DNA from 2 places in the Agromyces zhanjiangensis genome. Region 2 is predicted to be linked to the other one. Evidence: predicted binding sites of a transcription regulator. Region 2 holds the regulator's gene; the other holds the start of a gene.
What was found. Region 2 encodes LexA, which represses DNA repair genes until DNA is damaged. Its sites were predicted from a motif close to TCGAACANNTGTTCGA; they were not measured.

Region 1 (15,147 bases), on a different contig from region 2:
GCCGACGGATGCCGCGATGGCGAGCAGCACGCCGATGACCGCGCCGATCACGAGGCCGATGAGCGCGTTCAGGCCGGTCGCGAGCGTCGCCGCGAGCACCTGCGGGGCGTACTGCACCAGCTGGTCGAGGATCGCGGAGGGGCTCGCGAGCACGAACGGCGGGATGCCGGCGGAGACCACGACGAGCTCGACGAGGAGCACGAGCACGATGAAGAGCGCGACGGGCGGCAGCACGAGCGCGGCGAAGCGCGCGAGACGGCCTCCAGCCCGAGGCCGCCGGCCACCGGGGGCACCGGATGCCGCGAGCCCTGGCATCGCGATCGCCGGGTCCGCCGTGGGCGGCGGCAGGCTCTCGACGCGCTCGGGCGCTGCGCTCGTCATCGCACGTCCACCCCCCTCGCGGCGCCGGCGGCAGGTGCGGTCTCGGGGCCGTGGAGGGCCTCGCGCACGGCGGTCACGCCGGCGAAGAACGCGGCGTCCTCGCGCAGGTCCTCGCCGCGATCGGCGGCGTCGCCGAGGCGCACGTCGATCTCGTCGGTGATCCGGCCGGGTCGGGGCGACATCACGACGACGCGATCGGAGAGGTACACGGCCTCGGGGATCGAGTGGGTCACGAACACGACCGCGGCGCCGGTCTCGGCGCGGATGCGGAGGAGCTCGGTCTGCATGCGCTCGCGGGTCATCTCGTCGAGCGCGCCGAACGGCTCGTCCATGAGCAGCAGCCGGGGCTGCTCGGCGAGCGACCGGGCGATCGCCACGCGCTGCTGCATGCCGCCCGAGAGCTGGTCGGGGTAGTGCTTCGCGAAGTCGGCGAGGCCCACCAGGTCGAGCAGCTCCGCCACGCGTGCGCGGCGGGTCGCGGCATCCGCCCCGTGCAGTTGGAGCGGGAGCTCGATGTTCGCGGCGACCGTCCGCCAGGGCAGGAGCCCGGCCTGTTGGAACGCGATGCCGTACGACTGGTCGATGCGGGCCTGCTTCGCAGTCTTGCCGAAGACCCGGATCTCGCCGGCCGTCGGCTCGTCGAGGTCGGCGATGAGGCGGAGCAGCGTCGACTTGCCGCACCCCGACGGCCCGATGAGCGAGACGAACTCGCCGGCGTGCACGGTGAGCTCGATGCCCGTGAGCGCGGTGACCTCGGCACCCTTGGCGCCCGCGAAGACGCGCTCGACCCCGCTGGCGACGACGGCTTCCGCCGGCGCGTCGGCGACGGCGGTCCTGGCGGGCGTCGGCTCGGTGGCGGGCGTGCTCGGGGTCGGGCTGCTCATGCGACGGTCTCCTGTCGGCGGAACGGGCTGAGGAAGGCGGCGAGGAGGGCGACGAAGCCGGCGGCGACGAGGCCGAGCAGCACTGCGCCGAGGATCGGCGCCCAGGGCTTCGCCGGGTCGCTCGATGCGGCGACCGCGGTCTCGAGGATCAGTCGGCCGATTCCGCCGGTGAAGCCGACGGAGATCTCGGCGACCACGGTGCCGACGACGGCGTTCGCCGCGGCGAGGCGCAGCGCCGGGATCAGGAACGGCACGCTCGCGGGCAGCCGCAGGCGGAACAGCGTGGTCCACCACCCCGCCGCATAGCTGCGCATGAGGTCGAGGTGCGCGGCATCCGGCGACTGCAGACCCCGCAGGGCGCCGACCGCGACCGGGAAGAACGCGAGGTAGCTCGCGATGATCACGACCGACATCCAGCTCTCCCACGAGAACGTGCCGAACTCCAGGCGCGAGCCCCAGTTCCGGATGAGCGGTGCGAGCGCGATGAGCGGCACCGTCTGGCTGAGGATCACGAACGGGAGCACGGCGCGTTCCGCGATCCGGAAGCCGAGCATGAGGAGCGCGAGCGCGAAGCCCACGACGACGCCCACGAGCCATCCGAGCGCCGCGACCCCGAGGCTCGTGAGCGCGGCGAGGAGGACCACGACACCGAGCGGCAGCGCGCCCTGCGCGCGCGTCACCGGTTCGATGACCCTCGCGACCATCTCCCACGTGTGCGGCATCGCCTGGTCGCTCGTGCGCGGGAGCAGGCGGATGCCGCTGCCCGTGACGCCCTCCTGCGCGCCGACCAGCCATCCGTCGGCGGGGCCGACGAGCTTGTACAGCTCCCACAGCGCGGCGAGCGCGAGGACGCCGACGACGCCCCAGACCACGGCGCGCCAGCGGTGCGCGCGCCTGGCCCGGGGCGTTGCCGCGGTCGTCGTCATGCCTTCGCCGTGAGGTGCTCGGTCATGGCGGGGATCACGGTCTCGCCGTACACCCGCATGGTCTCCTCCTTGTTGTCGTGCTGGAGGTAGCCGGCGAACTGGTCCACGCCGAGCTCGGCGAGCTGCTTCAGCTTCTCGATGTGCTCCTCGGCGGTGCCGAGCACGCAGAAGCGCTCGACGATCTCGTCGGGCACGAAGTCGACGTGGTCGTTGTCGGCCTTGCCGTGCGTGTTGTAGTCGTAGCCCTCGCGACCGCGGATGTACTCGGTGAGCGCGTCGGGCACGCTGCCGTGCTCGCCGTACTTGGCCACGATGTCGGCGACGTGGTTGCCGACCATGCCGCCGAACCAGCGGGACTGCTCGATCATGTGCGCGCGGTCCTCGCCGATGTAGAAGGGCGCGGCCACGCAGAACTTGATCGACATCGGGTCGCGGCCGACGGCCTCGGCGGCATCCCGCACGGTCTTGATCATCCACGCCGCGATGTCGACGTCGGCGAGCTGCAGGATGAAGCCGTCGCCGACCTCGCCCGTCAGCTTCAGGGCCATCGGGCCGTACGCCGCGACCCAGACCTCGAGCTCGGAGCCCGTGGACCAGGGGAAGCGCAGCGTCGAGCCCTTGTACTCGACGGCCCGCGAGTTCGCGAGCTCGCGGATGACGTGGATCGACTCGCGCAGCTCGCGCATCGTCACCGGCTTGCCGTTGGTGACGCGCACGGCCGAGTCGCCGCGGCCGATACCGCAGACGGTGCGGTTGCCGTACATCTCGTTGAGCGTCGCGAACGTCGAGGCGGTGACGGTCCAGTCGCGCGTGGCCGGATTGGTCACGAACGGGCCGACGGTCACGCGTCGCGTCTCGGCGAGGATCTGCGAGTGGATGACGTACGGCTCCTCCCAGAGCAGGTGCGAGTCGAAGGTCCAGACGTGGCTGAACCCGAACTGCTCCGCGAGCTTGGCGAGGTGGACCGCCCGCGAGGCGGGCGGGTTGGTCTGGAGGACGACTCCGAAGTCCATGGCGGGGTTCCTCTCCCGATCAGATGAGGTACTGGCTCAGGCCGCGCTTGAGGTAGCGCCCGTCGCCCTTGGCGCCGACGTAGGCGTCGCCATCGACGACGACCTTGCCCCGGCTCATGACGGTGTCGACCTTTCCGTCGATCTCGTAGCCCTCCCACGCCGAGTAGTCCATGTTCATGTGGTGGGTCTTGTCGAGCCCGATCGACGTGTGGCCGTTGGGGTCGTAGACGACGATGTCGGCGTCGGCGCCGGGCTGGATGACGCCCTTGGTGCCGTACAGCCCGAACATGCGCGCCGGCGTCGTGCTCGTGAGCTCGACCCAGCGCTCGAGCGTGATCTCCCCCGTCACGACGCCCTGGTACATGAGGTCCATCCGGTGCTCGATCGAGCCGATGCCGTTCGGGATCTTCCGGAAGTCGCCGAGGCCGAGCTCCTTCTGGTCCTTCATGCAGAACGGGCAGTGGTCGGTCGAGACCATCTGCAGGTCGTTCGTGCGGAGGGCCTGCCACATCGAGTCCTGGTGGCCCTCGGCGCGGCTGCGGAGCGGCGTGGAGCACACCCACTTCGCGCCCTCGAACGCGCCCCACTCGTCGCTCCGCGCGCCGAGCTGGTCTTCGAGCGAGAGGTAGAGGTACTGGGGGCAGGTCTCGCCGTAGACGTTCTGGCCCTTGTCGCGCGCCCAGGCGAGCTGCTCGACGGCCTGCTTGGCCGACACGTGCACGACGTAGAGCGGCGCGCCGGTGAGCTTCGCGAGCATGATCGCGCGGTGCGTCGCCTCCTCCTCCATCTCCCAGGCGCGGGCGATGCCGTGGTAGTACGGGTCGGTCTTGCCCTGGTCCACCAGCTGCTGGGCGAGCACGTCGATCGCCGGGCCGTTCTCGGCGTGCATCATCGTGAGCATCCCGGTGTCGCGCGAGACCTGCATGGCCTTCAGGATCTGCGCGTCGTCGGAGTAGAAGACGCCCGGGTAGGCCATGAAGAGCTTGAAGCTCGAGACGCCCTCGTCGGGCAGCCGCTTCATCGCCTCGATCGAGGCCTCGTTGACGTCGCCGACGATCTGGTGGAAGCCGTAGTCGATCGCGCAGTTGCCGCCGGCCTTCTCGTGCCAGGCGGCCAGCCCGTCCTCGATGCGCTGGCCGTAGGTCTGCACGGCGAAGTCGATGATCGAGGTCGTACCGCCGTGGGCGGCGGCGATGGTGCCCGACTCGAACGTGTCGGACGCCTCGGTGCCGCCGAACGGCAGCTGCATGTGGGTGTGGGCGTCGATGCCGCCGGGGATGACGTACTTGCCGGTGGCGTCGACGACGCGGTCGACGGATGCCGCGACATCCGTACCCAGCAGCTCGCTGCCGGGCTGCAGGACGGCGACGATCTTCTCGCCGTCGACGAGCACGTCGGCCGCGGCGCGGCCGGTGGCGCTGACGACGGTTCCGCCGGAGATGAGGGTGGTGGCCATGCGCTTGGCTCCTTCGCGTCTCGTCGGGTTACGGCTTCGGGATGGACGTGTACGACTCCGGCCGGCGGTCGCGGTAGAACTGCCAGGCGTTGCGGACCTGGCGGATCATGTCCATGTCGAGGTCGCGGACCACGACCTCCTCGTCGCTCTCCGAGCCGTAGTCGCCGACGATGTTGCCCTGCGGGTCGACGAACTGGCTCTTGCCGTAGAAGTTGACGGCGAGGTCGCCGTACTCGTTGTCCTCGAGGCCGACGCGGTTCGCGGCGCCGATGAAGTAGCCGTTCGCGGCCGCTGCCGCGGGCTGCTCGATCTCCCACAGGCGGTTGGAGAGGCCGGGCTTGGTCGCGTTGGGGTTGAAGACGATCTGCGCGCCGTTGAGGCCGAGCTCGCGCCACCCCTCGGGGAAGTGCCGGTCGTAGCAGATGTACACGCCGATCGGGCCGACGGCGGTCTGGAAGACGGGGTAGCCGAGGTTGCCGGGGCGGAAGTAGAACTTCTCCCAGAACTTGTCGAGGTTGGGGATGTGGTGCTTGCGGTACGAGCCGAGGATCGTGCCGTCGGCGTCGACGACGACCGCGGTGTTGTAGTAGACGCCGGGCTGCTCCTCCTCGTAGATGGGGAGCACCATGACCATCTCGAGCTCCTTCGCGAGCGCCGCGAAGCGCTGCACGATGGGCCCGTCGGCCGGCTCGGCGTAGTCGTAGTACTTCACGTCCTCCGTGATGCCGAAGTAGGGCCCGTAGAAGAGCTCCTGGAAGCAGATCACCTGGGCGCCCTGCTCCTTGGCCTGGCGTGCGAACTGCTCGTGCTTGTCGAGCATCGACTCCTTGTCACCCGTCCACGTGGTCTGGGTGATGGCCGCTCGAACGATCGTCATGGTGCCTCCTGAGTCGGTCGGCGTCGTTGCCGTCCGCTGGCGGGTACTGGGCGCGCGGTGCGTGGTGCGCTAGTGCCTGCCGTGCGTGCGGTGACGCCGAGCAGTGGTGCCGAGAATCGACGCCGGCTGGGGACCGGCGGCGGATGCCAGATCGGGGTTGCGACCCGTTCTGTTATTCTTCGGCGTGAACATTTCCCTTGTGTTTCACTCTGTGACGTGGTGGTTAAACATCCTGTCCCTTGCTTCGTGAGGAGGCAATGGTGCGATCAGGTATTCGAGTGGATGTCTCCGAGCTGACGTCGCTCGCGCCCTTCGCCGACACGACCCCCCGCGGCATCGCGGCCGACCTCGCGCGGCTCGTGAACAGCGGCGACCTCGAGGCCGGCGTGCGCCTGCCCACCGTGCGGGAACTGGCCGCCTCGCTCGGCGTGAGCCCCGCCACCATCAGCCAGGCGTGGCAGGCGCTCGCACGTGCCGGGCTCATCGAGTCCCGCGGCCGTGCCGGGAGCTTCGTGCGCCGGGATGCCGCGGCCGGCCCCGCCGTGCGGATGCGCGGGATGGCGGCGCCCGACGACCCGGTCCGACTCGACCTCTCGCGCGGGACGCCCGATCCGCTGCTGCTGCCGCCGCTCGGCCCCGCGCTCTCGCGCGTGTCCGCCCGCGCGGACGTCGGCAGCTACCAGGCGGAGCCCGTCATCCCGGCGCTCGCGACGGTGCTCAGGGACTCGTGGCCCAGCGAAGCCGAATCGATCGTCGTCGTCGACGGCGCACTCGACGCGATCTCACGCGCGCTCGAGCAGGTCGTCCGCTTCGGCGACCGGGTCGTCGTGGAGCATCCGGGTTTCCCGCCGTTCCTCGACCTCCTCGACCTGCTCGGCGCCGAGGCCGTGCCCGTCGCCATCGACGAGCACGGGATGTCGCCCGACGGGCTCGCCACCGCCCTGCGGCGCCGCCCGGCCGCCATCCTGCTGCAGCCCCGCGCCCAGAACCCGACGGGAGCGTCGATGACGCCCTCGCGCGCCGCGGCGCTGGCGGGAGTCATCCGCTCGGCCGTCGACGAGCACGGCGTCGACCTCGTCGTCGTCGAGGACGACCACTCGGGACTCATCTCGACCGAGGGCGACGTCACGCTCGGCACCCGCCTGCCCGACCGCGTCGTGCACGTGCGGAGCTTCTCGAAGTCGCACGGACCGGACCTGCGGATCGCCGCCGTCGGCGGGCCGCGCGACCTCGTCGACCGGATCATGGCGCGCCGCATGCTCGGACCAGGATGGACGTCGCGCATGCTGCAGTCGATCCTCCTCGACCTGCTGACGGACGGCGCGGCCATCGACGCCGTCGCCGAGGCGCGCCGCGCGTACTACACGCGGCAGCGCGCGCTCGGCGACGCGCTGCGTGCCCGGGGCGTGCCCGTGATGCGCGCCGACGGGATCAACCTCTGGATGCCGGTCGAGTCGGAGCGTTCGACGCTCGTGCAGCTCGCGGCGGCAGGGATCCGGGTCGCGGGCGGCACGCCGTTCCTGGCCGCGGCGAACGGGTCGCCGGTGGCGGGGGCCGCGGCGGTGCGCGGCGCGGTGGCCGCCCGGGGCTCCGCCCGAGAGCAGGAGTACGTGCGGGTCACCGTGGGCGCGGTGCGGGAGGGGGTGTCGTCGCTGGCGGATGCGCTCGCGGTGGCGGCGCAGCATCTCGCTGCGGGCGGGTACTGAGGGGCGCTGCGGTCGTCGGCTCGTCGGCTCGTCGGCTCGTCGGCTCGTCGGCTCGTCGGCTCGTCGGCTGCGCGATCATCCGCCATAGAACGCACCCTCGAGCACGCCACCGCCCCCGCGTGCATTCCACCGCCCCCACAACCCGCGCACTCCGACCGCACGCTCATCCCGCTCCAAGCCGCGTCGTGGCGACACCGACTCGTCCTCCACAGCCCGCGACAGACTCGATCCATCCACCGAAAAACACCCGGTCTGAGGCATAATCCATGCATCTTTGTATGTCGGAGGGTGCGTGCAGGATCGAAGCATGGACGAACCCCTGGCGACGCTCGAGCGCGAGCTCGGTGCGCTGCGCGACACGTGGGGTGAGGCGATGCCGGCGTTCGGGTCGATCCCGGGCGACGCGCAGGGCGAACTCGAGCAGATGAGCGACCCCGGGCTCGTCCGGGTGACCGACGGGCTGGCCTCGCTGCGTCGCGGGGTCGATGCGCTGCTCGCGCGCGCCGCCGCAGAGGTCGCGCGACGATCCGGGCCCGAACTCGGCGAACTCGGGCTCGCAAAGGCGCAGGGGTTCCACAATGGGGGTCGGCTCATCGCCGTCGGTTCAGCGACCGCCACGCGTGAATCCTTCGTCGGCGCGCGGATGCCGCCACGACGGCCGCACGTCGCCGGCGCCCTCGACCGGTCGGCGATCAGTCTCGAGGCCGCGTCCGCGATCACGACGATGCTCGACCGCGTGGCGCTGCGAGCCGATCCCGAACTGGTGGAGGTGGCCGAAGCGGCCCTCGCCGAGCTCGCCGAGCGTGCGCCGCTCGAGCTGCTCATGCGCGGCATCCGCGAGGCCGAGGCCCGACTCGACGCCGAAGGGGTGGAACCGCGCGAAGAGCAACTGCGCGAGCAGCGCTCGCTCACGATGCGCGAAGACCGCCACGGCGTCGTGCACCTGCACGCCAGGCTCCACCCCGAGGCGGCCGCTCCCGTGAAGGCGGCCGTCGAAGCGCTGGTCGGCGACGCGCTCCGGCGACGCGACCCACGACTCGGCGATCCGCGTCCCGTCGTCGACGGCCGCCGCTCGATTCCGCAGATGCAGGCCGACGCGCTCGCGGCGATCGCGCGCCACGCGCTCGGCTGCGAGACGACCCTGACGCCGCTCGCGAAGCCCACCGTCGTGGTGCGCGTCGACCTCGACGCGCTCGTCACCGGACTCGGCGACGCCCGCATCGACGGACTCGACCAGCCGATCTCCGCGGCCACCGCCCGGCGGCTCGCCGCCGACGCCGAACTGATCCCCGCGGTGCTCGGCGGTCCGAGCCTGCCACTCGATCTTGGCCGACGTGCCCGTCTCTTCACCCGCGCCCAGCGACTCGCCCTCGGCGAGCGCGACGGCGGCTGCGCGTGCTGCAGCCAGAACGTCGGCGACGTGGAGGCGCACCATGTCCGCTGGTGGGAGCGAGATGCGGGCCCGACGGACCTCTCGAACGGCGTGCTCCTCTGCAGTTTCTGCCACCACCTGATCCACCGTGAAGGGTGGGAGATCCGCGCCGAATCCGGTGCGATCTGGTTCATCCCTCCACCGCACGTCGATCCCGACCGCGTGCCCCGGCTCGGTGGGCGCGCGCGATTCGAACTGCAGATGACGGATGCCGCGTGAGCGGGTGCTCGCGCGAGCGTGCGCGGGAGCGTGTGCATGCGAATGCGCGAGCGACGGAACCAGGGCGAGCTCGAAGAGCGGTGGCCCCGCAGCCGCCAACGGGAGTCGCCGGGTGCGAGGATCCAGAGCGCGGGCCGGCGAGCTCGCGCTCAGGCGCGCGCCGTGCTCGGCGCCTTCGCGTAGTGGTCGGGCGTGATCGTGAGCTCGGCCTGGCCGGCGGTGATCGAGCGCAGGTCGAGGACGTACCGCGTGAGCTCCGACTCCGGCACGTGCGCCACCACCCGCGCCCGGCCGTCGCTCGCGGCCTCGGTCGCGCTCACGCGACCGCGCCGCCCCGACAGGTCGGTGAGCACCGCGCCCTGCAGGTCGTTCGGCACGGTCACGGTCACGCTCGACACGGGCTCGAGCAGCACCGTCCCGGCCTCGGCGAGCGCCGCCTTCACGCCGATCGACGCGGCCGTGCGGAAGGCCATGTCCGACGAGTCGACCGAGTGCGTCTTGCCGTCGGTGAGCTCGACGCGCACGTCGACCACGGGGTGCCCCTGCGGCCCGCCCGACGCGAGCGCGTCACGGGCCCCCTTCTCGACGGCGGTGATGTACTGGCGCGGCACCGCGCCGCCGGTGACCGAGTCCACGAACTCGAACCCGTCGCCCGGCTGCAGCGGCGAGACCGTGAGCTGCACGACCGCGAACTGGCCGTGCCCGCCCGACTGCTTCTTCAGCTTGCCCTCGACCGACGCCGTGCCCGCGATCGTCTCGCGGTACGCCACCGGTGCAGGGCCCGTCTCCACCTTGACGCCGAAGATGCGCGCGAGCCGCTCGACCGCGACCGCGACGTGCGTGTCGCCGAGCCCCCGCAGCACCGTGTGCTCCCCCGCGCGGTCGACCACGAGCGTCGGGTCCTCGGCGGTCAGTCGCGCGAGCGCCACGGGCATCTTCTCGTCGTCCGACTGCGACGCGGGCTCGAGCGAGACCGCGTACACAGGTGGTCGGGGCGGCGTCGCCGCCGGCCGAGCGGTGCCGGAGGGTCGCGACCACAGCAGTGAACCCGACGGAGACCCGGTGAGCTTCGCCACCGCGCCGACCTCGCCCGCGGCGAGCGTCCCGGCGGTGACGTGCTCGGACCCCCGCAACCGGAACAGCCCGTGGATCCGCTCGTCGGTGCCGGTCGTCGCGTTCCGCAGCTTGTCGCCCGTCCGCAGCGTGCCGGAGAGCACCTTGAGCATCGAGACCTGGCCGACGAACGGGTCGGCCACCGTGCGGAAGACGTGCACGAGCGTGTCCCCGTCCTCGTTCGGCGCGACCTTCAACTCCGTGCCGCCCGACCCCTCCCCGACGAGGATGCGCCCGTCGCGTTCGGTCGCGGCGGGCGTCAGTTCGCAGACGAGGTCCGCGACCCGGTCGACGCCCGTCCCGTTCACCCCCGAGCACACGAGCACGGGCACGGCCTCGCCATCGGCGACCTCGCGCGCGAACGTGCGCTCGAGCTCCGCGGCCGACGGCTCGTCCCCGTCGAGGTAGGCCTCGAGCTGCGCGTCGTCGTGCGACACGATGTCCTCGGTCACCTCGACGTGCATCGCGTGCTCCTCGGCCTCCGCCTCGGGCGGCAGCGGCTCGTCGTGGTGCGTCCCGTCGCCGTCGTAGACGTGCGCCTCCTCGCTCAGCACGTCCGCGATCGCCCGGAACGCGGCCTCCTCGCCGATCGGCAGCTCGAGGGCCCACAGGTGCTCGCCGAACTCCGACCGCAGCTCCGCCAGCACGCGACGGAAGTCCGCCCTCGCCTTGTCCTCCTGCGTGACCACGACCACGCGCGGCACCCCTGCGGCCTCGGCGGCGTCCCACGCCGCGCGCGTCCCGGCGACGACGCCGTCCACCGCGCTGACGGCGATGAGCGCGACATCCGCCACCGCGAGCGCCGCGTCGACGGCGCCCACGAAGTCCGGATGCCCCGGGGTGTCGGCGAGCGTCACCGTGTACGCCGTGCCGTCGGGTCCGCTCCAATCGAGGTGGGCGAGCGAGAGCCCGAGGCTCGTGTGCCGGGCGATCTCCTCGGGCTCGTGGTCGCAGACGGTGTTCCCCTGCTCGACGGATCCCGTCCGCGGGATCGCGCCGGCGCGATACAGGAGCGCCTCCGCGAGTGTGGTCTTCCCCGAGCCCGAAGCGCCCACGAGGGCGACAGTCCGGTGGGTCTGGGGCGATGCCGAGTTCATGGGGCCTCCCGCGCCGGTGCGGTTCCGTGCGTCCATCGTCGCGCGCCGAGGCCGCGAGGTCCAGAGGGCGGAGGTCCCGATCTGCGCGATCCCCGCCCCGGACGACGGCGGCCCGCCCGGGTTCAGCCGGTCGCGGCGCGGCGTTCGGCGACGAGCGCCCGCGTCTCCGGAGCGATGCGCGCCCCGAGTTCCGCGATCATCGCCGCGTCGTCGCCGGCGACGATGAACGTGTCGACGCCGTGCCGCGTGGCGAGGTCGGCGAGCGACTCCGGGTCGGAGTGCCGCGGCCCGACGTTCAGCAGGCGACGGATGCTCCGCGGCTCGCGCCCCGCGCCCCGCGCCGCCGCGTCGATGATCTCGTGCCCGGCGTCGAGCGAGTCGGCGCCGTGCTCGAGCCGCCCGAGCGACGGCAGCCACCCGTCCGCAGCGCTGCCGAGGAGCCGGAGCCCCTTGGGCCGCAGCACGCCGAGCCAGATGGGCATCGGCCGTTGCACGGGCGCGGGCCCGCGCTTGGCGCCGCGGATCGGGTAGTGCGCGTTGTGCAGGAACACGCCGCCCTCGGCATCCGTGTCCTGCAACTCGCGGATGACAGTGATCGCCTCGCCCAGGGCGCCGACCTGCTCGGCGGGCGTCCGGCTCGGGGCCCCCATCGCGACGGCGGCGGGGGCGAACCCGCCGGCGCCGAGGCCGAGCATCACGCGGCCGCCGGTCAGCAGGTCGAGGGATGCCGCCGAGCGCGCGAGCACGGCCGGCGGGCGGAGCAGCAGGTTGTGCACATTCGCCGAGATTCGGATGCGGCTCGTGCGCGCACCGACCCAGCTCATCAGCGTCCACGTGTCGAGGAACCGCGGCTGGTAGGGGTGGTCCTGGAAGGTGACGAACTCGAGCCCGGCACGCTCGCTGGCGAGCGCGAGCTCGACGGTGTGCTCGGGATCGAGCGCCGACGGCGTGATGAACGTTCCGAACTCGATCGGGCGGCCGTAGTCGGGCATGCGGCCACGCTACGCGCTCTCGCGCCGCATGGCGCAGAATCGAGGCGGCTCGCGTCGCGCATGGACGACTCTACGCCCGTGATGGAGTTCCTCATCGCGTCGTCGGCGCTCGCGTTCCGCGATGAGGGGCACGGTTCCTGTCGCTGTCAGGTGCCCCGCTCGCGCGCTCGATCCCGGGGGACCCCGACGAGTTCACGCCCGTCGATGCCATCCTCGATCGGCTCGGCGGCATGCTCGAGCCCGCCTACGGCTTCCGCTCGCTGCACCGCTTCAAGCAGAAGTTCCGGCCGCGCGCCGAACCCATGTACCTGCTCTACCGCGACGGCGGCGACCTCGCGAGGATCGGCCTGGCGCTCACGCGCGCATACCTGCCGGATGCCTCGGTGGCCGACCTCGTGCGGGCGGGGGCGTCACTCGGTCGGTGAGCCGGTCTCGGGCACGGTGCCGCTGCGAGGGGACCCGCTCGTCTCGGCCGGCGACGACGCGCGCGACCTCCTCGCCCGCGCGGCGTCGAGGAGCGCCACGACCTCCTCGTCGGTCGTCTGTCGGAAGTCCGCGTACGCCTGCCCGACCGCCATGAACCAGTCCGGCACGTCGACGGCGACGAGTGCGTCGGCCGAGGGCACGCGGGACGCGGCATCCTTCGGCGCCACCGGGACCGCGAGCACGACGCGTCGTGCGCCACGTGCCCGGGCCACCTCGCACGCGGCCTCGGCGGTCGCACCTGTGGCGAGCCCGTCGTCGACGACGAGCGCCGTGCGGCCCGCGAGGGGCTCGGGCGCGCGGTCGCCGCGCAGCTGCGCGACGCGACGATCGAGGGTCTGCTGTTCCTGCCGTTCGACGTCGGCGAAGCGACGATCCGAGACGTGCGCCCGCCGCACGATCGCCTCGTCGACGACGCGCACGCCGCCCTCGCCGATGGCGCCCATCGCGACTTCGGACTGCCCGGGGATGCCGAGCTTGCGGACGACGATGACGTCGAGCGGCGCGCCCAGGCCCTCGGCGACCGCGGCGGCGACCGGCACGCCGCCGCGCGGGAGCCCGAGGACCACGACGTCCTCGTCGCGGAACGCCTCGAGCCGCTCCAGCAGGGCGGCCGCCGCGTCGGCGCGGTCACGGAACATGACTTCAGCATGCGCCTCGCGCCGCCGGCGGGCGGGGCCGTTGGTCCCCGCGGACCGCACGGTGCCGCCGTCGCCCGCATCGGACGGCGTGACCTTCGTCCTGCGCGCGCCGCGGCGTCCGTCGCACGCTGGCAGGCGACGGGGAGGGGACCGAGATGGATGCCTGGACGACCCGCGGCGACGGGCGGCTGACCGCCTCGCCCCTGCCCGAACCCGACCCCGTCGACGACGAGCTCGTGGTCGAGGTCGCCGCGTGCGGGGTGTGCCGCACCGACCTGCACGTGATCGACGGCGAGCTCGCGCCGCACCGGAGTCCGGTCGTGCCGGGCCACCAGGTCGTGGGCCGGGTCGTCGCGACCGGCGCCGACGTGCGTCGGACCGCGGTCGGCGACCTCGTCGGCATCGCCTGGCTGCGCTCGACGTGCGGGGCGTGCCGGTGGTGCCGGTCGGGCCGGGAGAACCTCTGCCCCGATGCGCGCTTCACCGGCTGGGACGCCGACGGCGGCTACGCGCGCTTCGCCACCGTGCCCGAGTCGTTCGCGTACACACTCCCGCCGGACGCCGACCCGATCGCCGTCGCGCCCCTCCTCTGCGCGGGCATCATCGGCTACCGCGCGCTCCGACGCGCGAACCTCCCGCCCGGCGGCCGTCTCGGCCTCTACGGCTTCGGCTCGAGTGCGCACCTGACGGCACGGCTCGCGATGGCCGCGGGTGCGAGCGTCGTCGCGATGACGCGAGGCGAGGCGAACCGGCGACTCGCCCACGACCTCGGCCTCGACTTCGTCGGCGGCGAGCGGGATGCGCCGCCCGAGCCGTTCGACGCGGCGATCGTGTTCGCGCCGGCCGGCGGCCTCGTGCCGGTCGCCCTGGCGGCGACGACGCGCGGGGGCACGGTCGTGCTCGCCGGCATCCACATGACCGACGTCCCGTCGATGACCTACGCCGACCACCTCTTCCTCGAGCGCGACCTGCGGACCGTGACCGCGAACACGCGCGCCGACGGCGACGAGTTCCTGCGGCTCGCGCTGCGCCTCGGCATCGCGCCCACGGCGACGCCGTACGCCTTCGAACGAGCGGATGCCGCGGTCGACGACCTGCGATCCGGCCGCGCGTCGGGCTCGCTCGTCCTCGTGCGCGACGCCTGAGGCGACCGGCGCGCCGACGGGCGAGGACCGTCGCGGCGCTAGCGTGGAACGGTGGAGATCACGGTGCTCGCGGGCGGAGTCGGTGGCGCGCGGTTCGTGCGCGGCGTGCGCGAGGAGTGCACGAGGCGATGGCCGGCCGAGCCCGGCGCCGAGCCCGGCGCCGAACCCGCCGCCGACGGCACGGCGGCGACCTCGGCCGACGTCACCGTGGTGGTGAACACCGGCGACGACCTGTGGCTCTCCGGCGTACGACTGATGCCCGACTTCGATTCGCTGCTGTACGCCCTCGCGGGCGTGAACGACACCGAGCGCGGCTGGGGTCGCGCGGGCGAGACCGAGCGGGTCGCCGCGGAACTGCAGGAGTGGGGCGTCGGCTGGCCGTGGTTCACGCTCGGCGACCTCGACCTCGGCACGCACCTCGCGCGCACGTCGTGGCTGCGCGAGGGACTGGCGCCGTCGCAGGTCGCCGAGCGGCTGCAGCGGCGGTGGCCGCTCGGCGCGCGCCTGATCCCCGCGACCGACACCGAGGTCGACACGCACGTGCGCGTCGACCCGGCGCACCCCGACGCCGAGGGCCGCGACGAGCTGCACTTCCAGGAGTGGTGGACGCGCTTCCGCGCCTCGATCCCCGCCCTCGGCTTCGACCAACGCAACCTCGCCGACGCCCGCCCCGCACGGGGCGTCGAGGCCGCGATCGCCGAGGCCGACATCGTGCTCGTCGCCCCCTCGAACCCCGTCGTCTCGATCGGCACGATCCTCGCGATCCCCGGAATCCGCGAGGC
Region 2 (15,147 bases):
GCTCGACGGCGTGCTCCAGCGCCGTCCGCACCCCGACCCCAGCACCTACCTCGGTCGCGGCAAGACCGAGGAGCTCCGGCACGTGGTCGCCGCGCTCGGCGCCGACACGGTCGTCGCCGACACCGAGCTCGCTCCGAGCCAGCGTCGAGCGCTGGAGGATGCGGTCAAGGTCAAGGTCATCGACCGCACCGCGGTGATCCTCGACATCTTCAGCCAGCACGCAAAGAGCCGTGAGGGCAAGGCGCAGGTCGAGCTCGCGCAGCTCGAGTACCTCCTCCCGCGCCTGCGCGGTTGGGGCGAGTCGATGTCCCGCCAGGCCGGTGGCCAGGTGGGCGGCGCGGGCGCCGGCATGGGTTCGCGCGGCCCCGGTGAGACGAAGATCGAACTCGACCGCCGCCGCATCCATTCGCGGATGGCGAAGCTCCGCCGGCAGATCGCGGGCATGAAGCCCGCGCGCGACGCCAAGCGCGCCAACCGCAGGCGCAACGCCGTGCCGTCGGTCGCGATCGCGGGCTACACGAACGCCGGCAAGTCGAGCCTGCTCAACCGCATCACGGGCGCGGGCGTGCTGGTCGAGAACGCGCTGTTCGCGACGCTCGACGCGACGGTGCGTCGCAACACGACCGCCGACGGCCGCGTGTACACGATCGCCGACACGGTCGGCTTCGTGCGCAACCTCCCGCACCAGCTCGTCGAGGCGTTCCGCTCGACGCTCGAGGAGGTCGGCGACGCCGACCTGATCGTGCACGTGGTCGACGCGGCGCACCCCGACCCCGCACAGCAGATCGCGACCGTGCGCGACGTCATCGGCGAAGTGGGTGCACGCGACATCCCCGAGCTCGTCGTCTTCAACAAGGCCGACCTCGTCACTCCCGAGGACCGCCTGGTCCTGCAGGGGCTCGAGCCGAACGCGGTGTTCGCGTCGGCACGGACCGGCGAGGGCGTCGCCGAGGTGCTCGCCGCCATCGGTCGCATGCTGCCCGACCCCGCCGTCGAGGTCGACCTGCTCGTCCCGTACGACCGGGGCGACATCGTGTCGACGCTGCACGAGAGCGGTCGCGTCCTCTCGACCGACTACGTCGAGGACGGCACGCGCATCCGTGCGCTGGCCTCGCCCGAACAGGCGGCGCAGCTCGAGGAGTTCAGCGCCGCGGCGCTGGCGTAGCATCCCGCACGCCGTACCGCCCGAGTCACTCGTCGTAACAACGGGAGCGGAGCCGGGCGACCCGGCGTATCGTCGCACCTGATCGTGGCGAGCGGCCGGATGCCGCCCGCCTGGAGCGACCGCCGAGCCCGGCACCCGCCCGCGAGAACCCACCTGCCGTTCCGGCCGGTCGGGCGCGGCGTGCCGTGCACTCGACCTCCCCGGGACTGCTCGCCACCTGGAGCGACATGACCGGAACCCAGCCCGACGGCGTCGCCGCCCGGCCGCGCGTGCCGATCTCGTTCGAGCTGTTCCCGCCGCGGACCGATGCGGCGGCGATCGCGCTCGGCCGCACCATCGATCGCCTCGCCGAGGTCGACCCCGCATTCATCTCGGTGACCTTCGGGGCGGGCGGGTCGAGCCGGGACCGATCGCTCACCGTGCTCCGATACATGCTCGAGCACACGAACGTCGAGCCGATGGCGCACCTGACGTGCGTGGGATCGAGCCACGCCGAGGCGAACCGGCTCGTGCGGGAGTTCCTCGACGCGGGCATCACGAGCTTCCTGGCGCTCCGTGGCGACCCGCCGGTCGGGGCCGCGGACGCCGAGGACGCGATCGGCGACCTGCACAGCGCCGCCGAGCTCGTGCAGCTGATCCACCGCGTCCAGGAGGAGCGCGAGCCGTTCGGGCAGTCGCGCATCCCGGGGATGCCGGGGGTCACCGCGATCCGCGAGCGGCCCCGGCCGGAGCGCGTCGCCGTTGCGGCGTTCCCGTCGGGCCACCCACGTTCGCGCGGGTCGAACCAGGACGTCGACGTGCTGCTCGCGAAGGAGGTCGCGGGTGCGAACCTCGCGATCACGCAGCTGTTCTGGCACGCCGACGACTACCTGGCCTTCGTCCAGCGCGCACGCGCGGGCGGCGTGACCATCCCGATCCTGCCGGGCATCATGCCCGTGACCACGCCCGCCCGACTCGCTCGCCTCGAGCAGCTCACGGGGGTTCCGGCGCCCGCCGAGCTGGCGATCGACCTCGAGATCGAGCCAGACCCCGACGCCCAGTTCGAGCTCGGCGTCGACTACGCCGCGCGACTGGCCGGCGAGGTGCTCGCCGGCGGCGCCCCCGGACTCCACCTGTACACCTTCAACCGTCACGAGGCCGTGCTCGCCGTCCTGGACCGGCTCGGCCTCGCCACCGCCCCCGCCCATGCGGGCACCGAGAGGAACACGAGAGAACGATGACCGCACCCGCCTTCCCCACCGGAACGATCCTCGGCTACCCGCGCATCGGGCGCCGCCGTGAGCTCAAGCACGCCGTCGAGGCGTTCTGGGCCGGCCGGATCGACGCCGACGAGCTCGAGCGCACCGCTGCCGGCCTCCGGGCCGCGACGCGCGAGCGCCTCGCCGCACTCGGCCTCGGCCGCACGGACTCGGCGATCCCCGAGTCGTTCTCGTACTACGACCAGGTGCTCGACGCCGCCGTCGCCGTGGGCGCGATCCCGACGCGATTCGAGCGCCTGCTCGACGCCGACGGCCGACTCGACCTCGCCGGCTACTTCACGGTGGCCCGCGGCGAGGGTGCGGACGCCCCGCTCGAGATGACGAAGTGGTTCGACTCGAACTACCACTACCTCGTGCCCGAGATCGGCCCCGACACCGCGTTCGCCGCGCACGCGGACGCGCTCGTCGCGCAGGTGCGCGAGGCGCGCGACGCGGGCTTCGTCACGCGACCGGTGCTCGTCGGCCCCGTCACGTTCCTCCTGCTGTCGAAGGCGGCGGATGGCGCGCCCGACGGCTTCCGTCCCATCGACCGTCTCGCAGACCTCGTCCCCGTCTACCGGGCGCTCCTCGCCGAGCTCGCCGCAGCGGGCGCCGAGTGGGTGCAGCTCGACGAGCCGGGGCTCGTCAGCGAGAGCCTCGACGAGCCGCGCGAGCGCGTGCTCGAAGCCGTGGCGGAGGCGTACGACGAGCTCGGTGCGGCCGACGCGCGGCCGGCGATCTTCGTCGCGGCGCCGTACGGCGACCTCGCTGAGGCGCTGCCGGCGCTCGCGGCCACCCCGGTCGAGGCCGTCGGACTCGACCTCGTCCGCGGCGGCCTCCCCGCGCAGCTCGACCCGGTGACCGAGGAGGCGCTCGCCGCGAAGGTCCTCGTCGCCGGCGTCGTCGACGGCCACAACATCTGGCGCGGCGACCTCGCCCACGCGTTCGCGCGTGCCGAGGCGCTCCGCTCGTTCTCGGGCTCCGTCGCCGTCTCGACCTCCACGTCGCTCCTGCACGTCCCGCACGACGTCGACGAGGAGACCGCGCTCGATGCGCGCCTCGTGAGCTGGCTCGCGTTCGCCGACCAGAAGGTCGCGCAGGTCGCGGCGCTCGCGCGCGGCCTCGCCGAGGGGCGCGAGGCCATCGCGGCCGACCTCGACGCGGCATCCGCCGCTCTCGCCGACCGGGCCGCCGCGCCGGGCGTGCGCGTGCCGGCCGTGCGCGACCGCCTCGCCGCGCTCGACGCGACCGCGTTCGCCCGTGCGGCCTACGACGACCGCGTCGCCGCGCAGGAGGACCTCGCGCTGCCGGCGCTGCCGACCACCACGATCGGCTCCTTCCCGCAGACGGCCGACATCCGTCGCGCCCGGGCCCGCCTGGTGAAGGGCGAACTGACGGATGCCGCGTACCGCGAGCTCATGCGCGAGGAGATCGCGCGCGTGATCCGGCTGCAGGAGGACCTCGGCCTCGACGTCCTGGTGCACGGCGAGCCAGAGCGCAACGACATGGTGCAGTACTTCGCCGAGCTGCTCGACGGCTTCGCGGTCACGCAGCACGGCTGGGTGCAGTCGTACGGCTCGCGCTGCACGCGCCCGTCGATCCTCTGGGGCGACGTCTCGCGCCCGGCGCCGATGACGGTCGAGTGGTCGGCGTACGCGCAGTCGCTCGCCGAGAAGCCGGTGAAGGGCATGCTCACGGGGCCGGTCACGATCCTCGCGTGGTCGTTCGTGCGCGACGACCAGCCCCTCGGCGACACCGCCCGGCAGGTCGCGCTCGCGCTGCGCGACGAGATCGGCGACCTCGAGCAGGCCGGCATCCGTGTCATCCAGGTCGACGAGCCGGCGCTGCGCGAGCTCCTGCCGCTGAAGCTCGCCGACCAGCCCGCCTACCTCGACTGGTCGGTCGGCTCGTTCCGCCTCGCCACGGGCGGCGCGGCGCCCGCGACGCAGGTGCACACGCACCTCTGCTACTCGGAGTTCGGCGTCGTCATCGACGCGATCCGCGAGCTCGACGCCGACGTCACCTCGATCGAGGCGGCGCGCAGCCGCATGGAGGTCGTGGGCGACCTGGCCGCGAGCGGGTTCGACCACGGCGTGGGTCCGGGGGTGTACGACATCCACTCGCCGCGCGTGCCCAGCGTCGAGGAGGTGCGCTCGCTCCTCGAGCGCGCGGTCGACGGCGTGCCCGCCGGACGGCTCTGGGTGAACCCCGACTGCGGCCTGAAGACGCGCGGCTACGACGAGACGGTCGCGTCGCTCGCGAACATCGTGGAGGCGACGCGCTCGGTGCGCGAGGGTGTCGCGGTGGCGACGTCCTGACTCCGGTGATCGAGGGCGGATGCCGCGGGGCGAGCCCGCGGCATCCGCCCTCGTCGTCGGTGCCGGTGCAGGCCGGGCGATCCGCTCGCTAGACGGTGCGGAGGACTGCGACGACCTTGCCGAGCACCTCGGACTCGTCGCCGAGGATCGGCTCGAACGCCGAATTGCGGGGGAGCAGCCAGGTGTGGCCGTCGCGCTGGCGGAAGACCTTGACGGTGGCCTCGCCGTCGAGCATCGCCGCCACGATCTCGCCGTTCTCGGCCGTGCGCTGCGAGCGCACGACGACCCAGTCGCCGTCGCAGATCGCGGCGTCGATCATCGAGTCGCCGACGACCTTCAGGATGAACAGCTCGCCCTTGCCGACGAGCTGGCGGGGGAGCGGGAAGACCTCTTCGATCTGCTGCTCGGCGGTGATGGGCACGCCGGCGGCGATGCGGCCGACCAGGGGGACCATGGCCGCGTCGCCCACCGGCGCGGGCTCGGCCGACGACGGGCGCTGCTCGGCGCCGGGCACGTCGATGAGGATCTCGAGCGCGCGGGGGCGGTTCGGGTCGCGTCGCAGGTAGCCGGCGAGCTCGAGCTGGTTGAGCTGGTGCGTGACGCTCGAGAGCGAGGAGAGCCCGACGGCGTCGCCGATCTCGCGCATGCTCGGCGGGTAGCCGCGGTCGGCGACCGAGCCCCGGATGACCTCGAGGATGGCCAGCTGCTTCGGGCTCAGCGTCTTGCGCCGACGCGACCGGCCGCTCGCGCCGCGTGCCTGGTCGATGTCGATGCTCACGTGCCTCGCCTCTCGTCGGGACCGCGTCGGCCCGGATGTCGGTGGTCGGTGTTCGACTGTCGTCGGACATTCGAAACTGTATCCGCCTCGCACACGCGCGACAAACATCCGTTCGAGTGTGTCGCGGATTCCCGGCCGGATTCCCACCCGTCCGGTGCTTGCGGCTTCGATTGTTCGAAGATATATTCGGAACACAGCTTCGCATCCGGCCCTCCCGGCCGAGGGCCGGATGCGGGGCTGGAGCCCGGGAGGTGCGGAATGAGTGCAGTGGTGATGGGGGCCGCGAGTGCGGCCTCGACGATGCCCGCGTTCGGGTCGGCGACCCCGCGTACCAGGCTCAGGCTCACCAGGCGCGGTCGCGTCGTCGTCACCGGGCTCGCCGCGCTCCCGCTGGTGCTCGGGGCGCTGATCGGTGCTCTCTCGAGCGGCGGCGCCGTCGCCGGGATCGACGACGGCCGAGCACCGGCGGCGTTCGAGACCGTCGAGGTCGGCGCCGGCGACACGCTCTGGGGCATCGCCGAGGCGATCGCGCCGTCGTCCGACCCGCGCGACGTCATCTACGAGATCATGCGGCTGAACGGCCTCGACGACGCCGTGGTGCAGCCCGGGCAGCAGCTCGTCCTCCCCGCGCTCGGCTGACCGCCGCCGGGCAGGTCGCGCGCACGAAACACGCCGATGCACGCGGATAGCATTGATCGGTGACGAGTCTCGACGACCTTCCCATCCGTGACGACCTCCGCGGCAAGTCCCCGTACGGCGCCCCGCAGAAGCACGTGCCCGTCGCACTCAACGTCAACGAGAACACGCATCCGATCCCCGAGGACGTCGCGCACGACATCGTCGCCCGGGTCGCTGCCGCGATCATCGGGCTCAATCGATACCCCGACCGCGAGTTCACCGAGCTGCGCACGGCCCTCGCGCGCTACCTCGGCCACGACCTCCGGCCCGAGCAGCTCTGGGCGGCGAACGGCTCGAACGAGGTCCTCCAGCACGTGCTGCAGGCCTTCGGCGGGCCGGGCCGCACCGCGCTCGGCTTCTCGCCGACCTACTCGATGTACGGCCTGCTCTCCTCGGGCACGGGCACCGGGTGGATCGCGACCGATCGCGACGCCGACTTCGAGCTCTCGCCCGAGACCGCCGTCGCGACGATCGAGCGCCACGACCCCGACATCGTGCTGCTGTGCTCGCCGAACAACCCGACGGGCACGCCGCTCGCGCTCGAGACCATCGCCGCGGTCGCCGACGCCGCGCGCGGCGTGGTCGTCGTCGACGAGGCGTACCACGAGTTCGCCGACCCGGGCACGCCGAGCGCGCTCACGCTCCTCGAGGGGCGGCCGAGGATCCTCGTCTCCCGCACGATGAGCAAGGCGTTCGCCTTCGCGGGTGCGCGCGTGGGCTACCTCGCCGCCGACCCCGCCGTCATCGACGCGCTGCGGCTCGTCCGGCTCCCGTACCACCTCTCCGCCCTCACGCAGGCCGCAGCGCTCGGCGCCCTCGCCCACTCCGGCGAGATGCTGGCGATGGTCGACGAGATCCGCGCCCAGCGCGAGCGGATCACGCACGAGCTCCGCGCGCTCGGCTTCCGTCCGTACCGCAGCGGCGCGAACTTCGTGCTCTTCGGCGGCGTCGACGATCCCCACGCGGTGTTCGAGGCGCTCCTCGAGCGCGGCATCCTGATCCGCGAGATCGGGCTGCCGGGCTGCCTGCGAGTCACTGCGGGCACCGAGGCCGAGACGACCGCCTTCCTCGAGGCCATGGCGTCGTTCGCGCCCGCCGCCGCGGCGAACGCCTGATCGAGCCCGGAATCCACCCCGACCCTCCCGAATAGGATGACCCCATGAGCACCGACCGCCCCGCGCGCACCGCGCGCGTGCAGCGCGAGACCAGCGAGTCGAGCATCGACCTCTCGATCGACCTCGACGGCACCGGCACGAGCGACATCGAGACGAGCGTGCCCTTCTACGACCACCTGCTCACCGCGTTCGCGAAGCACTCGCTCACCGACCTCACCGTGCGGGCGAAGGGCGACATCGAGATCGACGTGCACCACACCGTCGAGGACGTCGGCATCGCGCTCGGCACCGCGATCCGCCAGGCGCTCGGCGACAAGCGCGGCATCTCGCGGTACGGCGACGCGCTCGTCCCGCTCGACGAGGCGCTCGCGCAGGCCGTCGTCGACATCTCCGGCCGGCCGTACCTCGTCCACACGGGCGAGCCGGCGGGCTTCGAGTTCCACCTCATCGGCGGGCACTTCACCGGTTCGATGGTCCGCCACGTGTTCGAGGCGATCGCGTTCAACGCCGCGCTCACGGTCCACGTGAACGTGCTCGGCGGACGCGACCCGCACCACATCGCCGAGGCGGAGTTCAAGGCGTTCGCTCGCGCGTTCCGCCAGGCCAAGGCGTGGGACCCGCTGGTCACCGGCGTCCCGTCGACGAAGGGCGCCCTGTGAGCCCCACGCGCCGCGTCGCCGTCCTCGACTACGGTTCGGGCAACGTCCACTCCGCCGTCAAGGCGCTCGAGCGCGCGGGCGCCGAGGTCGACCTCACGGCGGATCGTCGCGCGGTCATGGAGGCGGACGGCCTCGTCGTCCCAGGGGTCGGGGCCTTCGCGGCCGTCATGGAGGGGCTGCGCTCGGTGCGGGGCGACGAGCTCATCGACCGCCGCCTCGCGGGCGGCCGCCCCGTGCTCGGCATCTGCGTCGGCATGCAGGTCATGTTCGAGCGCGGCGTCGAGCGCGGCGTCGACACCGAGGGCCTCGGCGAGTGGCCGGGCGCCGTCACCGAACTGCCGAGCGACGTGCTGCCGCACATGGGCTGGAACACCGTGAAACCCGATGTGGGCTCGGTGCTGTTCGAGGGGCTCGAGGACGAGCGCTTCTACTTCGTGCACTCGTACGGTGCGCAGTCGTGGAGCCTCGACGTCATCCCGCCCTTCCCCCAGCCCAAGCTGACGTGGTCGGAGCACGGCGGGCGCTTCCTCGCCGCCGTGGAGAACGGCCCGCTGTCGGCGACCCAGTTCCACCCGGAGAAGTCGTCGGATGCCGGCATCCGCCTGCTCTCGAACTGGATCCGGTCGCTCGGCTGACGCCGGGTACGACCTCCCGAGACCTTCGATGCGTCACGGCGTTCCGGTGCGGACTAGGATGCTGTGACTGTGCCGAGGCCGCGTCGTCCGCGGCATCCGATTCGAGGACAGTGATGAGTGAGTTCAGCAAGACCCCCCGCCTGGTGCTGCTTCCGGCAGTGGACGTGGCGGGAGGCAAGGCGGTCCGCCTGACGCAGGGCGAGGCGGGCACCGAGACGAACTACGGCGACCCCGTCGACGCGGCCGCCGACTGGGCCGACCAGGGGGCCGAGTGGATCCACCTGGTCGACCTCGACGCCGCCTTCGGCCGCGGGTCGAACGCCGGGATCCTGAAGAAGGTCATCCGCCAGGTGCGCGGCGTGAACGTCGAGCTCTCCGGCGGCATCCGCGACGACCGGTCGCTCGAGAACGCCCTCGAGATCGGCGCGAAGCGCATCAACCTCGGCACCGCGGCCCTCGAGAACCCGGAGTGGGCGGCATCCGTCATCGCCCAGTACGGGGAGGCGATCGCGATCGGCCTCGACGTCCGAGGGACGACGCTCGCCGCGCGCGGCTGGACCAAGGACGGCGGCGACCTCTGGCAGGTCATGGACCGCCTCGAGGACGCCGGAGCGGCCCGCTACGTCGTGACCGACGTCACGAAGGACGGCACGCTGCAGGGCCCGAACGTCGACCTGCTGCGGCAGATCATGGAGCGCACCCGCCGCCCCGTCATCGCATCGGGCGGCGTGTCGAGCCTCGACGACATCGCGGCGCTGCGCCAGCTCGTGCCCCAGGGCCTCGAGGGCACGATCATCGGCAAGGCCCTCTACGCGGGCGCGTTCACGCTGCCCGAGGCCCTGGATGTCGCTTCCCACTGATCCCGCGGCCGACTCCGCCGGGCGTCCGTGGGCGGGCCGGTCGTTCCAGTCGAACCCGCACGCGGCCGACGACGGGCGGATGCCGGAGGCGCTCGGGTCGGCGCTCGCCCGGTTCCGGTCCGGCGACGGCGGCCAGGCCGACGTCGTCGCCGCATTCGGCGTGTCGCGGCTGCTCATCCCGCTGCTCGCCGAACTCGGCGACGGCGGGACCGAGGTCGGCGCGCACGGCCACGCCGTCGACAAGAGCCAGGAGCTCTCGATCGTCACGGTCGAGGGCCCCGACGGGCGACGGGTGCTGCCCGTGTTCGGTTCGGTCGAGGCGATGTCACGATGGAATCCGGTCGCCCGACCCGTGCCCGCCGACGGCGTGCGCGTCGCGCTCGCCGCGGCCGACGACGGCACCGAGCTCGTCGTCCTCGACCCCGGCTCGCCGACCGAGTTCGTGCTGCGCCGGCCCGCGGTCTGGGCGGTCGCGCAGCAGCAGCCGTGGCACCCGCCCGTCGAGTCCCAGGCGATCCGGAACGCGTTCGAGCGCTCGATCGGCGGCGAGCTCGCGGTGCTCGGCGTGGACCTCGTCGCGGGCGACCCCGACGCGCGGCTGCGGGGTCCCGAGCTCGTCGTCAGGCTGCGTCTCGTCGCGGGACTCACGCGCACCGAGCTCGATGCGACGACCGCGCGGCTCGCGCGACGCTGGGCCGGAGACGACGCCATCGCGACCGGGGTGGACTCGCTCGCGGTGAAGCTCGTCGCGGGCGACGCGGGCGACGCGGGCGACGCGGGCGTCGCGGGCGACGCGGGCGACGCGGGCGTCGCGGGCGTCGCGGGGGACTCCGCGCCCGAGGCCTGAGCGGCCGCCCTCCGGGACGACGATCGCTCGCCTGCAGGGCTGGGCGTTGACCGCGCCCGCGCGGGGGGAGCAGGATCGGGACTGCGCGACGATGCGCGGAAGTCCAGGTGGAAACGATGTCCGACGCACGCTCACGAACGACCCCGGCTCCCGATCTCCGACCGCTCGACGACGACCTGCTCGATCTCGCCCATCGACACGCGGCGGCGTGGCTCGGCACGCTTCCCGAGCGTCCGATCCCGCCGCGTGCGGGCGTCGAGGAGGTGATGGACGCGCTCGGGCGCGAGCTGCCCGAGCACGGCGAGCCCGCCGATGCCGTCATCGACCGGCTCGCCGGGGGCGCGGAGCCCGGCCTGATCGCCATCGGGTCGCCGCGGTTCTTCGGGTGGGTGATCGGCGGCACGCAGCCGGTGGCGCTCGCGGCGGACTGGTTGGTGTCGGCCTGGGACCAGAACTCCGGGCTCAGGACGATCACCCCGGGGGCGGTCGCCGCCGAGGAGATCGCGTCCTCGTGGCTCCTCGACCTGCTCGGCCTGCCGGCCGGCAGCGACGTGGGCTTCGCGACGGGCGACCACCGCGCAGTTCGCGTGCCTCGCCGCGGCGCGCGACGAGGTCCTCCGCCGGGTGGACTGGGACGTCGAGGAGCAGGGGCTCGGCGGCGCGCCCCGCATCCGGTGGATCGCCGGCGCCGAACGGCACGGCACCATGGACCTCGCAGCGCGCTACCTGGGGCTCGGCTCGCCGACGGCGGTCGCCAGCGACGACCAGGGCCGCATCCGAGTCGACGCGCTCGCCGAGGAGCTCGCGCGCGGCGAGGGCCCGGCCATCGTGGCGCTGCAGGCCGGCAACATCCACTCGGGAGCGTTCGACCCCTTCGCCGAGGCGTGCCGCGTCGCGCACGACGCGGGCGCCTGGGTGCACGTCGACGGTGCGTTCGGGCTGTGGGCCGCGGCATCCCCGCGCCTCAGGCACCTGACGGTCGGGCTCGCCGACGCCGACTCGTGGTCGACCGACGCGCACAAGACGCTGAGCGTGCCCTACGACTGCGGCATCGCGATCGTGCGCGACTCGGCGGCGATGCGCCACGCGCTCAGCATGCACGCCAGCTACCTCCAGGCCACCGACGTCGGCGCCGATCCGCACGAGAAGGTGGCCGAACTGTCGCGTCGAGCCCGCGGCATCCCGACCTGGGCGGTGCTGCGGCACCTCGGCCGCGAGGGGATCGCGGAGCTCATCGACCGGCTCGCCGGGTCGGCGAGGATCATCGCCGACGGGCTGGCCGGGCTGCCCGGGGTCGAGGTGCTGAACGAGGTGGTGTTCACGCAGGTGTGCATCGCGCTCGAGGACGACTCGGCGACCGAGGCGCTGAGCACGGCGCTCTGGGAGGACGGCGAGGTGCTCGCGATGACCTCGCGCTGGCACGATCGGGCCGTCGTCCGCTTCTCCGTGAGCAACTGGGGCACGGATGCCGCGCAGGCGCGCCGCACGGTCGACGCCGTCGCCCGCGTGCTCGGCGGACTGCGAGCCACCGGTCGCTGACGGGGGCCGGATCGGCGACGCTGTCGGTGGCATCCGCTTGAATGGAGGGATGACCGGGGCGCTCGACTCCTTCGCGCCCGCGACGCGGGCGTGGTTCACCGAGTCCTTCCACGAGCCGACGCCCGTGCAGGAGGCGGCGTGGCGCGCGATCGCCGGTGGCGAGCACGCGCTCGTCGTCGCGCCCACTGGCTCCGGCAAGACGCTCGCCGCCTTCCTGTCGGCGATCGATCGCCTCCACCACGAGGGTCCGGCCGTCGACGCGGCGACCGGCGAGGTGGCGGATGGCGCGCCACGCGCCACGCGCGTCGTCTACCTCTCACCGCTCAAGGCCCTGGGCGTCGACGTCGAGCGCAACCTCCGCGCCCCGCTCGTCGGCATCGCCCGCACGGCTGCGACGCTCGGCGTCGACGTGCCCGAGGTCACGGTCGGCGTCCGCTCGGGCGACACGTCGCCGACCGACCGCCGGGCGCTCGTGAAGCGCCCGCCCGACATCCTCATCACGACGCCCGAGTCGCTCTTCCTCATGCTCACGTCGCAGGCGCGCGAGACCCTCGCGGGCGTCGAGACGGTCATCGTCGACGAGATCCACGCGCTCGCCGGCACCAAGCGCGGCGCCCACCTCGCGCTCTCCCTCGAGCGGCTCGACGAACTCGTCGCGCGCCCCGTGCAGCGCATCGGCCTGTCGGCGACCGTGCGTCCGCACGAGGAGGTCGCGCGGTTCCTCGCCGGGACTCGTCCGGTGTCGATCGTGGCGCCGCCGTCGGGCAAGCGGTTCGACCTGCGGGTCACGGTCCCGGTCGACGACCTCGGCGACCTCTCGGGCGAGGCGGGCGGGTCGGTGTGGCCGCACGTCGAGGAGGCGATCCTCGACGAGGTGCTCGCGCATCGCTCCACGATCGTGTTCGCCAACTCCCGCCGTCTCGCCGAGCGCCTGACGGCCCGGCTCAACGAGCTCTGGGTCGAGCGCACCGCGCCCGACGACGACGAGCCGGAGACCGGTGCGGGCGCGCCTGCGGCGGAGATCGCGCCGGTCGGTGCCGCCGTGGAGGCGCCGGCCGGGGCATCCGTCGCCGCGCGCACCTCGCCGGTCCCGGCCGCCGTCCGGCGGCCGCCGTCCGAGCTGCCCGGCGCATCGGGCATCACCGCCGGCGCCGAGCCGATCATCGCCCGGTCGCACCACGGCTCGGTGAGCAAGGAGGAGCGCGCACTCGTCGAGGCCGACCTCAAGGCGGGGCGCCTGAAGTGCGTCGTCGCGACCTCGAGCCTCGAGCTCGGCATCGACATGGGTGCGGTCGACCTCGTCATGCAGGTCGAGTCGCCGCCGTCGGTCGCGAGCGGCCTGCAGCGCATCGGCCGCGCGGGCCACCAGGTCGGCGAGGTCTCGAAGGGCGTGCTGTTCCCGAAGCACCGCGCCGACCTGCTGCACTCCGCGGTCGTCGCCGAGCGCATGGTCGAGGGTGCCATCGAACCCATGCGGATCCCCGCGAACCCGCTCGACGTGCTCGCGCAGCAGACCGTCGCGGCATCCGCGATCGACGAGTGGGAGGTCGAGCGCTGGTTCGACGTCGTCCGACGCGCGGCGCCCTTCGGCTCGCTGCCGCGCTCGGCGTTCGACGCGACCCTCGACCTGCTCGCGGGCCGCTACCCGTCCGATCGCTTCGGCGAGTTGCGGCCCCGCATCGTGTGGGACCGCGACGCCGGCACGATCACGGGTCGTCGGGGTGCGCAGCGCCTCGCCGTCACGAGCGGCGGCACCATCCCCGACCGCGGCCTCTTCGGCGTGTTCATGATCGGCGACGCCGGTCCGGGCCGGCGGGTCGGCGAGCTCGACGAGGAGATGGTCTACGAGTCGCGCGTCGGCGACGTGTTCGCCCTGGGGGCGACGAGCTGGCGCATCCAGGAGATCACCCATGACCGCGTGCTCGTCTCGCCCGCCTTCGGCGAGCCCGGGCGGCTGCCGTTCTGGAAGGGCGACGGGATCGGCCGGCCCGCGGAACTCGGCGCCGCGATCGGGACGTTCATCGGCGAGCTCGCCGCCGCTGACGAACCCGCCGCGCTCGCCCGCACCACGGCCGCCGGCCTCGACGAGCGCGCCGGCGCGAACCTCGTGCGCTTCATCGCCGACCAGCGCGAGGCGACGCGCGTCGTGCCCGACGCCGAGCACCTCGTCGTCGAGCGGTTCCGCGACGAGCTCGGCGACTGGCGGATCGTGCTGCACTCGCCCTACGGCATGCGCGTGCACGCCCCATGGGCGCTCGCTGTGGACGCGCGCGTGATGGAGCGCCTCGGCGTCGAGGCGCACGCCGTCGCGAGCGACGACGGCATCGTGCTGCGGATCCCCGACACTGCCGACGAGTTGCCGGGCAGCGAGTTGTTCGAGTTCGACCCGGAGGAGCTCGCCCAGCTCGCGACCGAGCGCGTCGGCGACTCGGCGCTCTTCGCCTCCCGCTTCCGCGAGTGCGCCGCGCGCGCCCTGCTCCTTCCGAGGCAGAATCCGGGGCGGCGCTCGCCACTCTGGCAGCAGCGGCAGAAGGCGTCGCAGCTGCTCGAGGTCGCACGCGACTACCCCGACTTCCCGGTCGTGCTCGAGGCCGTGCGCGAGTGCCTGCAGGACGTCTACGACCTGCCCGCACTGACGGCGCTCGCGGGGCGCATCCGAGGCCGGCGGGTGAGGTTCGTGGACGTCGCCACCGAGACCGCGAGCCCGTTCGCGGCGAGCCTGCTGTTCGGCTACGTCGGCGCCTTCATGTACGAGGGCGACGCGCCGCTCGCCGAGCGGCGTGCGGCCGCGCTCTCGCTCGATCCCGGCCTGCTCGCCGAACTCCTCGGCACGGTGGAGCTGCGGGAGCTGCTCGACCCCGCGGTGGTCGAGGAGACCGAGCGGATGCTCCAGCGCCGCCACCCCGATCGGCTCGCGCGAGGCGAGGAGGGCGTCGCCGACCTGCTCCGCGAGCTCGGGCCGCTCACCGATGCCGAGATCGGCGAGCGGGTGGACGAATCGACGGATGCCGCGGCATCCGTCGCCGCGCTCGTCGCCGCGCGCCGCGGCGCCCGCGTGCGGTTCGCGGGAACGGAGTGGGTCGTTGCCGTGGAGGACCTGAGTCGCCTCCGCGACGCGCTCGGCGTGCCGATCCCGCCGGGGCTGCCGGACGCGTTCGGCGAGGCGGTGCGCGACCCGCTCGGCGACCTCGTGAGCCGGTACGCCCGCACCCACGGGCCGTTCACGACCGTCGCCGTCGCCGAGCGGTTCGGCATCGGCGGCGCCATCGCGCACACCGCGCTCGCGCGCCTGGCGGGGGAGCGGAGGCTCGTCGA

Region 1: a site for LexA is predicted at 7,329-7,344, ahead of ABME02_RS07035 (HNH endonuclease signature motif containing protein). Genes of this name have one in related genera too.

Annotation. Positions count from the first base shown of each region.
Region 1 covers NZ_JBEPKB010000003.1:158,831-173,977, reverse strand. Annotated here, with positions in the region: gene ABME02_RS07070 (ABC transporter permease) at 1-381, opposite strand, end outside; gene ABME02_RS07065 (ABC transporter ATP-binding protein) at 378-1,265, opposite strand; gene ABME02_RS07060 (ABC transporter permease) at 1,262-2,191, opposite strand; gene ABME02_RS07055 (TIGR03842 family LLM class F420-dependent oxidoreductase) at 2,188-3,204, opposite strand; gene hydA (dihydropyrimidinase) at 3,224-4,660, opposite strand; gene ABME02_RS07045 (nitrilase-related carbon-nitrogen hydrolase) at 4,689-5,537, opposite strand; gene ABME02_RS07040 (aminotransferase-like domain-containing protein) at 5,816-7,243, shown strand; gene ABME02_RS07035 (HNH endonuclease signature motif containing protein) at 7,551-8,894, shown strand; gene ABME02_RS07030 (elongation factor G) at 9,044-11,104, opposite strand; gene ABME02_RS07025 (LLM class flavin-dependent oxidoreductase) at 11,227-12,096, opposite strand; gene ABME02_RS07020 (phosphatidylglycerol lysyltransferase domain-containing protein) at 12,234-12,521, shown strand; gene ABME02_RS07015 (phosphoribosyltransferase) at 12,507-13,220, opposite strand; gene ABME02_RS07010 (zinc-dependent alcohol dehydrogenase family protein) at 13,376-14,365, shown strand; gene cofD (2-phospho-L-lactate transferase) at 14,417-15,147, shown strand, end outside.
Region 2 covers NZ_JBEPKB010000012.1:87,804-102,950, forward strand. Annotated here, with positions in the region: gene hflX (GTPase HflX) at 1-1,165, shown strand, start outside; gene ABME02_RS17845 (methylenetetrahydrofolate reductase) at 1,393-2,385, shown strand; gene metE (5-methyltetrahydropteroyltriglutamate--homocysteine S-methyltransferase) at 2,382-4,721, shown strand; gene lexA (transcriptional repressor LexA) at 4,810-5,487, opposite strand; gene ABME02_RS17860 (LysM peptidoglycan-binding domain-containing protein) at 5,758-6,138, shown strand; gene ABME02_RS17865 (histidinol-phosphate transaminase) at 6,198-7,292, shown strand; gene hisB (imidazoleglycerol-phosphate dehydratase HisB) at 7,337-7,951, shown strand; gene hisH (imidazole glycerol phosphate synthase subunit HisH) at 7,948-8,586, shown strand; gene priA (bifunctional 1-(5-phosphoribosyl)-5-((5-phosphoribosylamino)methylideneamino)imidazole-4-carboxamide isomerase/phosphoribosylanthranilate isomerase PriA) at 8,700-9,446, shown strand; gene ABME02_RS17885 (SseB family protein) at 9,430-10,293, shown strand; partial or broken gene ABME02_RS18470 (pyridoxal phosphate-dependent decarboxylase family protein) at 10,410-11,832, shown strand; gene ABME02_RS17895 (ATP-dependent helicase) at 11,882-15,147, shown strand, end outside.